One region of the Paenibacillus sp. N119s genome, then DNA from elsewhere that is predicted to be linked to it. Evidence: riboswitches for the same ligand, from Rfam matches in the RefSeq annotation. Region 1 holds a riboswitch; the other holds the start of a gene.
What was found. Region 1 has a riboswitch for thiamine pyrophosphate ahead of AC5V8P_RS02410 (ABC transporter substrate-binding protein). Riboswitches for the same ligand answer to the same signal wherever they lie in the genome.
Positions count from the first base shown of each region.

Region 1 (5,252 bases):
CGTAACGCCGTAACGCTCCAACAGGTCGCAGGCAATATCTGCGTCCTCGTAAACGGCGTGCAGTACGATGGGCTTGTTATGCTTGCTTGCAAACTGGACAAAACGCTCCAGCAACGCAATATAGGGAGCGAGGTCAAAAGCATCTCCACTGCGTGTAGCCTCCAGCCGATTGTAATAGGGCAAGCCAACTTCACCCACCGCGACCATCTGCTGTACATGTTCGTCCATCCAGTCAAATAACAGGTCAAGCTCGGTTTGTGGCGGTAGAGCCTGTTCGGGATGGAAGCCGAAGGCTGGTCGTACCAGCCCGGGCCAACGCTCAGCTAGGCGCAAGTTGGCTTGGCTGGAGGCAAGATGCATGGACACGGCTATGATGGCTTCGACATGGTTATCGGCAAGCGAAGCGAGCAATGGCTCATGTTGTTCCGGCGGATAGCTGTCAACATGAATGTGCGCGTCGATTAAAGGAATGATTGCTGCCGCTTTCGAGCTATTTGCAGCGTGTAGGTTCCAATCATTCATAATGGTTTACCCCGCCGTCAGAGGTGTTTTTATGTACACCTTCAACGTTGTTTATGTTATCGTCCAGTTTGTACTTCTCCTCACGCATCCAGCCAGTCATTGTCCGCTTCCATTCCATAAAGCGTGGATCGAGGGTGATTTCTTCCCTACGCGGACGGGGAAAAGGAACGTCTACGACATGCACCACTGAAGCAGGTCGCGCTGACAGCACATAGATGCGGTCGGAGAGCAGCAGTGCTTCCTCGATGCTGTGAGTGATGAACAGCACAGAGCGGCGGTTCTTCTCCCACATCTGCAACAACCATTGCTGCATATCTGCGCGTGTCAGCGCATCGAGTGCGCTGAACGGCTCATCCAGCAGCATTAGCTCCTGCGGGCTAAGCAGGGCGCGAAGAAAGGCCGCTCGCTGCTGCATGCCACCAGACAGCGTATGCGGGTATGCCTTCGCAAACTTGCCCAGTCCAACCTGCTCGAGCCATTGCAAGGCTTCTTTGCGGCGTTCACGTTCGCTGACGGATCGTGAGCTCGCTGCCGCATCTTTTCGCGGTGCGTTTTCCTGCCCGAGCAGTATGTTGTCCAGTGTAGTGCGCCACGGGAAAAGAGCGGGCTGCTGCGGCATGTAGCTGATATGCCCGCGTTCACCAGTTATATCCCGTCCATGCATACGAATACGTCCCTGCTGTGGCTGGAGCAGCCCGCCGATAATGTGAAACAGCGTGCTTTTGCCACTGCCTGACGGACCAATGAGGGAGACAAATTCTCCCGGCTTGACGGTGAGAGATACATCCTGCAATACAGGCAGGGAGCTTCGCTTTTCCCGGAAGGCGAGGCTGATCCTGTCTAATTCCAAAGCAGGAGGAGGAGTAGACGTTAATACCTGCGCTTCTCCGGCTTGTTGCTGTTCATCACCCATGTGTGGTGATGTCAAATCCGTCGGATGCAGACTCATATGTGCCACGTCCTTTCGTTGAGGCCTTTAATTCAATATGGATGCTATTCTTGATCGGGTTTCCAGCGAACCAACCATTTTTCCAGTAGTAGAATAATCACAAACATCAGTAAGCTGAGTGTAACAATAATACCGATAGCGGCAAAAATGAGATCCGTGCGATAGGCAGATTTTTGCAACAACATATAATATCCAATTCCTTCACTGGCCCCAATCCATTCCGCAATGATCGCACCCATCACACTATAGGTAGCAGCGATCTTGATGCCGGAGAATACTTGCGGCAAGGAGTGAGGTAGCTCTAGCTTCATAAAAATAGCCCTGCGGCTAGCACCCGACATCCGCATATAGTTCATCATCACACGGTCTGTCCGTGTCAACCCGTCCATAGCCGCTACGGCCACGGGAAAAAAGCATACTAAAGTAATGACCATAAGCTTGGGCAGCACGCCAAAACCGAACCATACCATGAGCAACGGACCGAGAGCGATGATCGGAATGTTTTGACTAAGGATCAAGAGCGGGTACAGAGCAGATTTGAGAAAAGGAATGATATGAAGAACGATAGCGATCAGCAGTCCCGTTGCTGTTCCTATAGCAAATCCCGCAAGCGTCAGGCGAATCGTAGCCCAAGTATGGGCACCAAGCAACGCCGATTGCGCCATACCCTCTTGAACGATTAGGGAAGGAGCTGGCAGCAGCCAGGATTCAATATGTAAATAGGAAACCGCTCCCTGCCAAGCCGCTAAAAAGAAGAGGACCGCCACAAGGGGCGGCCATACGCTTTTCCACCAGGATGCGTGCTTGCCTTTCAGATTCATGGGCGATACTTCTCGGTCAGCTTGCTCATGCTGATGCCCTGTGGGTTATGTGCGATTTTGATCTGTGAAATGACGCTGGGACTTCCGGCTTCTGTCAAGGCCTCATGCATGTCTTTGACCACTTTCAGCAATTCGTCCAATTCGCCCTCCATTGTCGTATCCAATGGGTTCACCTGATGCTTGACGCCAGAACGCTGAATCACCTCAATCGCCTTGTCTACATATGGGTAAGAATCTTCGTTATTAGGAGTTTTAGGGATGACTTGAATACTGAGCAATGTGTTCGCCATGCGAATTTCACCTGTCCTTTATTTGGAGTAGTATTGGGAAATAAATTGGTTTAAGGTGGGGAGACCGCTTCGTTTCTTCAGATTCAAATGAACCGCTCCGCTGCCAACCGCCTTAAAAGCACTTTAGTTTTTTGATAGATTGGGTTGCATTTTTACACACAAGCGCACCTGCTTTTGCGTTTAGATACTATGAGACTAAAGAATAAACCAAGAGGTACGAGAACGAAGTGCACGGAATGGTGCTGTACAAGCAAAGCGGTCGCTTTTGTCCCCGGATTTCTACCCTGTGATGCTTTATTCGGGAAATCCCGTGACGGTGGCGATGGGAAGTATCCTCCGTCCGCTTAGTGGTAATTCGTTCACTTCTCTAGTTCCGTTTTATTTAGTTGGTCATTTAGCGTTTTTACAAAATGATCAACGCTTGGGCAAGAAGTCATTTGTGAAGGCTTTATCGACTTCCAAAGGTTTGCTGAGCAGCTTGCGTTCGTACATCCAGTCCGAGTAGTTTTTCCATACCTCTGCTTTTTGTACGCCCCATTGCGCGGCATCGTCCTGATAACGCGGGCTTAGCCATTTTTGACTAGCGAGTACCAGTTTTTTGTCCAGCTCTGGCACAGCTTTACTTAAGATATCTGCCGCTTCTTCCGGATGAGCGATAGTGTATTCATAGCCTTGTGCAGTAGCGTCCATAAACGCTTTGACCAGGTCAGGATCATTTTTTATCGTCTGCTCATTGCTCACAATTACAGGTGTATAGTAATCGAGGCTTTTGGAATAATCTTTTACATACAGCATATCCAATGGCTCACCTCGAAGCTTGGCCTCAATTCCGGTCCATGCGTAGAAAATCCAGGCAAAGTCAATATCCCGCTTCACAGCTGTGAAATAGTCTGCATTGCCCATGTTGACGATCTTCACTTTGCTCACATCACCTTGGTCTGAATCCATGATGGATTTCATGACCGCTTCTTCTACAGGTGAACCCCAGCCGCCGTAGCTTTTACCCTCGAAATCTTTCGGGCTTTTAATTCCGCGGTCTATCGGGGCTGCGAAGCCAGAGGTATTATGCTGAATCACCGCAGCGATGGATACGAGCGGCACGCCTTGGATGCGAGCCTGAGTAACGCCTTCCTGATAACTGATCCCAAAAGGTGCGGCATTCGAAGCAACCATCTGATCAGCTCCGCCTGAACCTGGTTGAACAATTTGGACATTCAAACCCGCTTTTTCGTAAAATCCCTTGTCCTTGGCGACATAGAGCCCCGTGTGATTCGTATTGGGTGTCCAATCAAGCACGACTTTAACATCTTTAAGCCCCTTTGCCGGAGTAGACGTTGAAGTGCCGGCAGCAGGAGCAGCCTGTTGAGATGTAGGGGGATTACCGCCGCAAGCGGTCAGAGTCAGAGCCATGAGCCACAGAGTGATCAGACCCAGGCTTAACATGTTCATGCGCTTCATTCGTTGTGTTCTCTCCTTTTAATTACCCGTTATCCGTCCAATCAGACAGCTTATGTTCCCCATTTTCACAAAAATAACATCTGCCAGAATGCAATCTTTCCAACAACTTCATCTTCAACAAAAAAAGCGTCCCGAGATTCCGGGACGCTTGCGCTTGTATATACCAAAGTAAGGGATGTCCTGTATTAAAAAGGCACATCTTGCTCAAGCATTCCTACGCTGGCATTACCCAGATCAGGTTGTAAGGGTCAGTGTCTTGGGACACACTCTCAGCCGGCCGATTCCAGCACCCCTGGCATTGTATGGTTTAATGGGTTTGTTTATTCGGGTTTACTACGACGATTATATGCCTTGATCGCGGGTCTGTCCAGCCTTGAGGGAGGGCTTACGGTTCATTTAGCGAATGACAGGGTACACTTTTACTGTGAGCTTTGATCTGAAAATGTACATGAATCATCAGTCTGATTCGGTCATGTTATTTTTAGAGCAGCCGCACAGTATGTTCTGAAGGGCTGATGCCAGGTGGCAAAGCCGTATAGAATTCTAATTCGTAAAAAGGAGTTGTTGTACTGTGGGTAAAACGGAGACATTGGATCGCAGTCAGCTGGAACAAGCCATTGTGAAGGCTTTGGATAACAACAAATTTTGCTCGTTAGGTACGGTAGAGGGCGGAAAACCGAAAGTACGCTATATGGCCCTTTTTAACGATGGAATGAACATTCATCTAGCAACGGATCGCAAAACACATAAAGTGGAGGAGCTAAAGGACAATCCGAATGCTTATCTGCTGCTGGGGTATGAGGTGGGGGGCACGAAGGAAGTCTTGGAAGTCGAGGCTACCGTCCAGGTTACAGCTGATGAGGGGTTACGCAAACAAGTGTGGAATGATTCTCTGAAAAAATGGTTTTCTGGACCTGACGATCCCGATTATGTTATTTTAGATGTGAATCCGACTCGTATTGAGTACGTGGGTCAACAAATGGAGCGCCAGGTGTGGACGAAATAGAAATATAAAAGGACAAGCCAGCAAATTTCCAATCTTTTTAGGAGATTTACTGGCTTTTATTTTTATTCGAAAACTAATTATTTTTTCATAAATATTTTAAGCAAATGACTACTCTTTTGTCCTACATTGGATTAAAATAGGAATGGTGGGTTCAAAGCTTACATATATGTGCAAAAGTATGTATATGAGGCATACACCTTAATAAG
Region 1 is NZ_JCAJRU010000009.1:4,544-9,795, reverse strand. It holds gene AC5V8P_RS02430 (TatD family hydrolase) at 1-522, opposite strand, end outside; gene AC5V8P_RS02425 (ABC transporter ATP-binding protein) at 515-1,471, opposite strand; gene AC5V8P_RS02420 (ABC transporter permease) at 1,516-2,292, opposite strand; gene AC5V8P_RS02415 (MTH1187 family thiamine-binding protein) at 2,289-2,582, opposite strand; gene AC5V8P_RS02410 (ABC transporter substrate-binding protein) at 2,997-4,040, opposite strand; TPP riboswitch at 4,235-4,344, opposite strand; gene AC5V8P_RS02405 (pyridoxamine 5'-phosphate oxidase family protein) at 4,612-5,046, shown strand.

Region 2 (5,252 bases), on a different contig from region 1:
AGACCTACAGTTGAATGCAGGCAATACCCCACAGTTCCCAATTGAGCTTGTAATCGACGGACAGCTTTTGCATGGCAATTTAGACTCCAACCATATTTCTGAATCCTGGATGAACTCCCAACTCAAAGCACGCGGCAAAAAGTTAGAGGATGTATTCTATGCCGTTAAAGGCAGCAACGGCCAACTTTATGTGGATGATTATAAGGATAATATTCAGCATCCAATTGATATGGAATAGTATTGATTTTCAGAAAATAACTACTTGAGATTCAATGTAATCAGATAATTGTATTTGGCAGCGTGCTTAAGCTCATCCAAGATGATACCGTACACCGTGTCCTTATAGATGCCAGTAGGCAATCCAAACCAGATGTTGCGGTATCGTTCTACCGCACCCAGCTCTCCCATCAAGGCGCGCTGCAGACCTTCGACATAGGAGTGCACCTTTTCATATTTCTCACTACTGATACCTGTAATCTCCTGTCCTGTTAAAGCCCAATACATCTCTCTGAACATTTTGTTATGGGCGCGCTCATCGTTACGGATGCTTTCAATAATAGCCACCTGCTCCTGTGAGGGAGCCAAATTGATCAATTCACTGTAGAACAACTCATCGTTACGCTCCCCTTGTACCGCTTCCTTTATCATTTGTACTGCTTCCTGAAAGCTTGTGTTCCAGATCGGTACAAAATCGGCCCGCATATAATATGAATTTCCCCAGTAAAAAGGTACTTGATACAAGTTTATTCCTCCCAATGTTAGTTTTTAGAAAGTATATGCACATCTGCCCATGTCGGTTCCCACATTAGGAAAATGGATGTTCCGCACACTCCTAGTCGCTCTTTTCATGTGAAGTAATGCTGGCGACTATTTGACTTACTAACATACTGGGTTGATCATACTGATGACCATATGAAAAACCTTAAAATTCGCTGTTTTCATATTCCGATAAGGTGACTGGATGTGCTACAATAAAGCTTTGAAAGAAATCAAATGTATTATATAAGAACAGTCGGCAGCGCCGATGACAATAAGGAGCCAAAAACAGCTTATGAGTTTATTGACTGTAGAAAATGTATCCCACAACTTTGGGGACCGTGCATTATTTAAAAATGTTTCCTTTCGATTGCTTGCGGGGGAACGTGTAGGATTGGTAGGAGCTAACGGTGTTGGTAAATCGACACTCATGAACATTCTGACTGGAAAATTGCTTAAGGATGAAGGCAAAGTGGAATGGACTCCACGTGTGCGTTATGGTTATCTGGATCAGCACACCAAGCTGACACCAGGTAAAACAGTACGTGATGTGTTAAAAGATGCTTTTCTTCCTCTGTTGGAGCTGGAAAAGGAAATGATGCAGATTACGGACAAAATGGGAGATGCTTCTCCCGAAGAGTTGGAAGTTCTGCTGGAACAGATGGGAGAAATTCAAGAGCAACTGGATATGGGGGATTTTTATCTCATTGATGTGAAGGTTGAAGAAATGGCGAATGGATTAGGGCTTTCTGCCATCGGACTGGATCGGGATGTAGCTGCACTTAGTGGTGGACAACGGACAAAGGTCCTGCTTGCTAAGTTGCTGTTGGAAAAGCCGAATGTATTGCTGCTGGATGAGCCTACCAACTATTTGGATGTGGAGCATATTGAATGGCTTACGAGATATTTGAAGGATTATCCTTATGCTTTTATCCTAATCTCACATGATACTGAATTTATGAACCAAGTCGTTAATGTAATCTACCATCTTGAATTTGCTAAGATGACCCGTTATTCAGCTAACTATGAAAAGTTTCTTGAAATGGCGGATCTGAACAAAGCCCAGCATATTGATGCATATGAGAAGCAGCAGGAATATATTAAGAAACAGGAAGATTTTATTCAGCGCAATAAAGCGCGCGCATCTACATCAGGGCGTGCAAAAAGCCGTGAAAAGCAGCTTGACCGGATCGAACGTATTGATAAGCCTGAAGAAGCTGCAAAGCCAACCTTTCAATTCAAAGAAGCCCGTGCGAGCGGGAAAACGGTTTTTGAGGGTATTGATTTTGAAATAGGTTATACACATGCCCTTCTGCCTAAAATGTCCATGACGATCGAACGTGGCGAAAAGATCGCAATTGTCGGCTGCAATGGTGTCGGTAAGTCTACGTTGCTCAAAACCATTTTGGGAAAAATTCCGCCAATCAGCGGAAAGACCTATCAAGGTGATTTCTTGCAGCCTGCTTATTTTGAACAGGAAGTAAAGGCTGGAAAAATTACGCCGATTGACGATGTGTGGAATGAATTCCCACATTTGAATCAGCATGAAGTACGTGCGCATTTGGCACGCTGCGGTTTGAAGAATGAGCATATTACACGGCCTCTATCTGCGCTTAGTGGTGGAGAGCAGGCTAAAGTCCGTCTTTGTAAACTATTAATGCGTGAGAGCAACTGGGTACTGTTTGATGAGCCTACCAACCACTTGGACGTCAAAGCAAAGGATGAATTGAAACGCGCATTGAAGGAATACAAAGGGACCGTATTGCTTGTATCCCACGAACCGGACTTTTACGAAGATTGGGTAACCAAAACGTGGAATGTGGAAGAGTGGTCTAGTAAAGTAAACTAAAAACCCGTTCTGGCATATTTCACACAATATAGGGTTTGCAGAATTAGGAAAATATGCTAAGCTATCCTTAGCTGATACAATAAAATAGTCACACTAGGGGAGCCGCCCATGCGGCTGAGACGGAATAAATGGATTTCGGACCCTTTGTACCTGATCTGGGTTATGCCAGCGTAGGGAAGTGAGCACCGTACAAACAAGAGACGCTCTTTACTTTTGTTCGTGCGGGGAACGATATACGTTTACGGATATATTAGTCCGTTTGATTTTGAACGTTCGTCTAACCACTTCCTTAGGGAAGTGGTTTTTTGTGTTTCGTTCTTTTCATTAGTTCGATCTTCCGTAGACGAATTTACATAGGGTCTCCTTTCATTATTGCTGGCACATGTGGCTAGCTCTGTATGATATTACCTATATGGAGCTACAACAATATAAGTTCAGCTAATACGATTAAATTTTTTAGCTCAAGTGAGGTGAAATTGAAATCGAATTACACGTAATCACGATGGAAAGTGTGTCCTGTGTAGATGTCCCTCAAGTGGCTGCCGCTATTTATCCTTACATTCACTATGTACACGTACGTTCAAAACAGAAAGGCGCGTCTGCTTTGCTTTCTTTGACTCGTAGCATGCTGGAGCAGAAAGTTCCTTTGCAGAAAATTGTAGTAAATGATCGTGTGGACGTAGCTTTACTTACCTTGGCAGGAGCTGTCCAGCTACCGGCTAATGGGTTATCTGTAGTAGATGCAAAAAGTCTACTGCTAGAGGGCACACGCTGTGGAGTATCTGTTCATTCATTGGAGGAGGCACAGGCTGCCGAGCAGGCAGGAGCGGACTATGTACTGTATGGTCATGTATATGAGACCTCTTGCAAGACCGATCTTGTACCGCGGGGGATAGCACAGCTAGAACGCATATGCAGATTGTCGGACATCCCCGTGATTGCGCTCGGCGGCATACAACCGCACCATGTTCCAGAGCTTTATTATGCTGGAGCAAGCGGAATTGCCGTGATGTCTGGTATTTGGGAAGCTGAGTCCCCCATTGCAGCAGCGATGGAATATAGGCGAATGGTGGATCTTGTAATTCGCGAATCTGAAGCTAGAAAACGGACTAAAGAAAGTTGAATACTCACCAGATAGGAGACAGGGGATAAATGTCAGAGACACATACAGAGACCAAAGCGATAGCACACGCTGAATGTTTGGTCATAGGTGGAGGCGTGATCGGCAGTTCCATTGCTTATCATGTGGCCAAGGAGGGACGAAGTACAATTATGCTGGAACGATGGATCCCCGGTGAGGGAGCATCAGGAGCAGCGGTGGGAATGCTGGCAGCGGAAAGTGAAGAATTCACAGACCATGAACTGGCGCGATTTGCCCGTGCAAGTCGAGATGCATTCCCTGAACTTGTCAGTGATTTGGAGCGTTTATCGGGTATTTCAGTGCAATTTCGTACTGAAGGCTTTGTGACTCCTTTTCGTTCGGAAGCAGAGGGGCAAAAACGCTGGAATGCTGCTAAGATGCGAGAGGATGATTGTCACGTTTGGTGGGATGCCAGGGAAGTGGCACGACGGATTCCGGGCTTGGCAGATCAAGTAATTGGTGCTATCTATCGTTCGAAGGAGACACAAGTGGCCCCTGTCCAGCTTTGCCGGGCTTATGCAGGGGCAGCTGCGGTGCTGGGAGCAACAATATGGTCTGGAACTCAAGCTAAGGAACTGGTCATACAGGGCGGTCGAGTTTGCGGTGTGCGAACGGACATTGGTTTCTTTTCCTGCGATCAGGTCGTGATTGCTGCAGGTTTGGACAGCTCAAAACTGCTAGGGCAGATTGGATTTGATTATCCACTTTATCCGGTCAAGGGCGAAGCGGTAGCTGTATCTTTGAAAGATCATCCGTTGGATTATACCATTTATGCCGACGATGTTTACCTCGTACCTAAACAGAATAACGAGCTTTGGATAGGCGCCACGAGTCTTCCACATCAATATGACAAAGAGGTGACCGCGGGAGGATTAAAGGGGCTGTTGGAACGTGCATCTGTTTGGTTACCGTGTGTACACGAAGCTTCTTTTATACGTGCTTGGGCAGGCTTACGTCCGCAGGCAGCAGCGGAGCGACCTTTTATTGGTCCTGTTCCTGGGGTGGAGGGCGCCTATGCTGCAGTCGGGCATTATCGCAACGGTGTCCTGCTTAGTGATGCGACTGGGCGAGCGATGGCCGCTATGCTTAAAGGGGCTGATGCGGCTGAACTTGGAATAAGCAAATTTTCTTCTGAACTTCTCAAGGAGGAAAGTTTATGAAGCTGACCATTAACGGACAGAGCATGACCATTTCTAATCGAATCACTCGTGTAGATCAGTTGCTGCATGAACTTGATTTAAAGGTGAAAACCGTAGTGGTAGAGCTGAATCGGCATATATTGACCCGTGAAGATCATCATGAAACGGTGCTTAAGGATGGAGATTGCTTGGAAATTGTACATTTTGTAGGAGGCGGTTGATCATGTTAACCATTGGAAAAGCATCTTTTACCTCTAGGCTGTTACTGGGAACAGGGAAATTCTCGGATCTGGACATCCAATCCCAAGCTGTAGAGGCTGCTGAGACGGAAATATTAACGTTCGCCGTACGCAGACTGAATTTGGAG
Region 2 is NZ_JCAJRU010000058.1:587-5,838, reverse strand. It holds gene AC5V8P_RS09410 (DUF421 domain-containing protein) at 1-238, shown strand, start outside; gene AC5V8P_RS09405 (ferritin-like domain-containing protein) at 259-702, opposite strand; gene AC5V8P_RS09400 (ABC-F family ATP-binding cassette domain-containing protein) at 1,052-2,605, shown strand; TPP riboswitch at 2,691-2,799, shown strand; gene AC5V8P_RS09395 (thiamine phosphate synthase) at 3,108-3,728, shown strand; gene thiO (glycine oxidase ThiO) at 3,758-4,906, shown strand; gene thiS (sulfur carrier protein ThiS) at 4,903-5,106, shown strand; partial or broken gene AC5V8P_RS09380 (thiazole synthase) at 5,109-5,252, shown strand, end outside.
Region 2: another riboswitch for thiamine pyrophosphate. It lies ahead of AC5V8P_RS09395 (thiamine phosphate synthase); the one in region 1 lies ahead of AC5V8P_RS02410 (ABC transporter substrate-binding protein).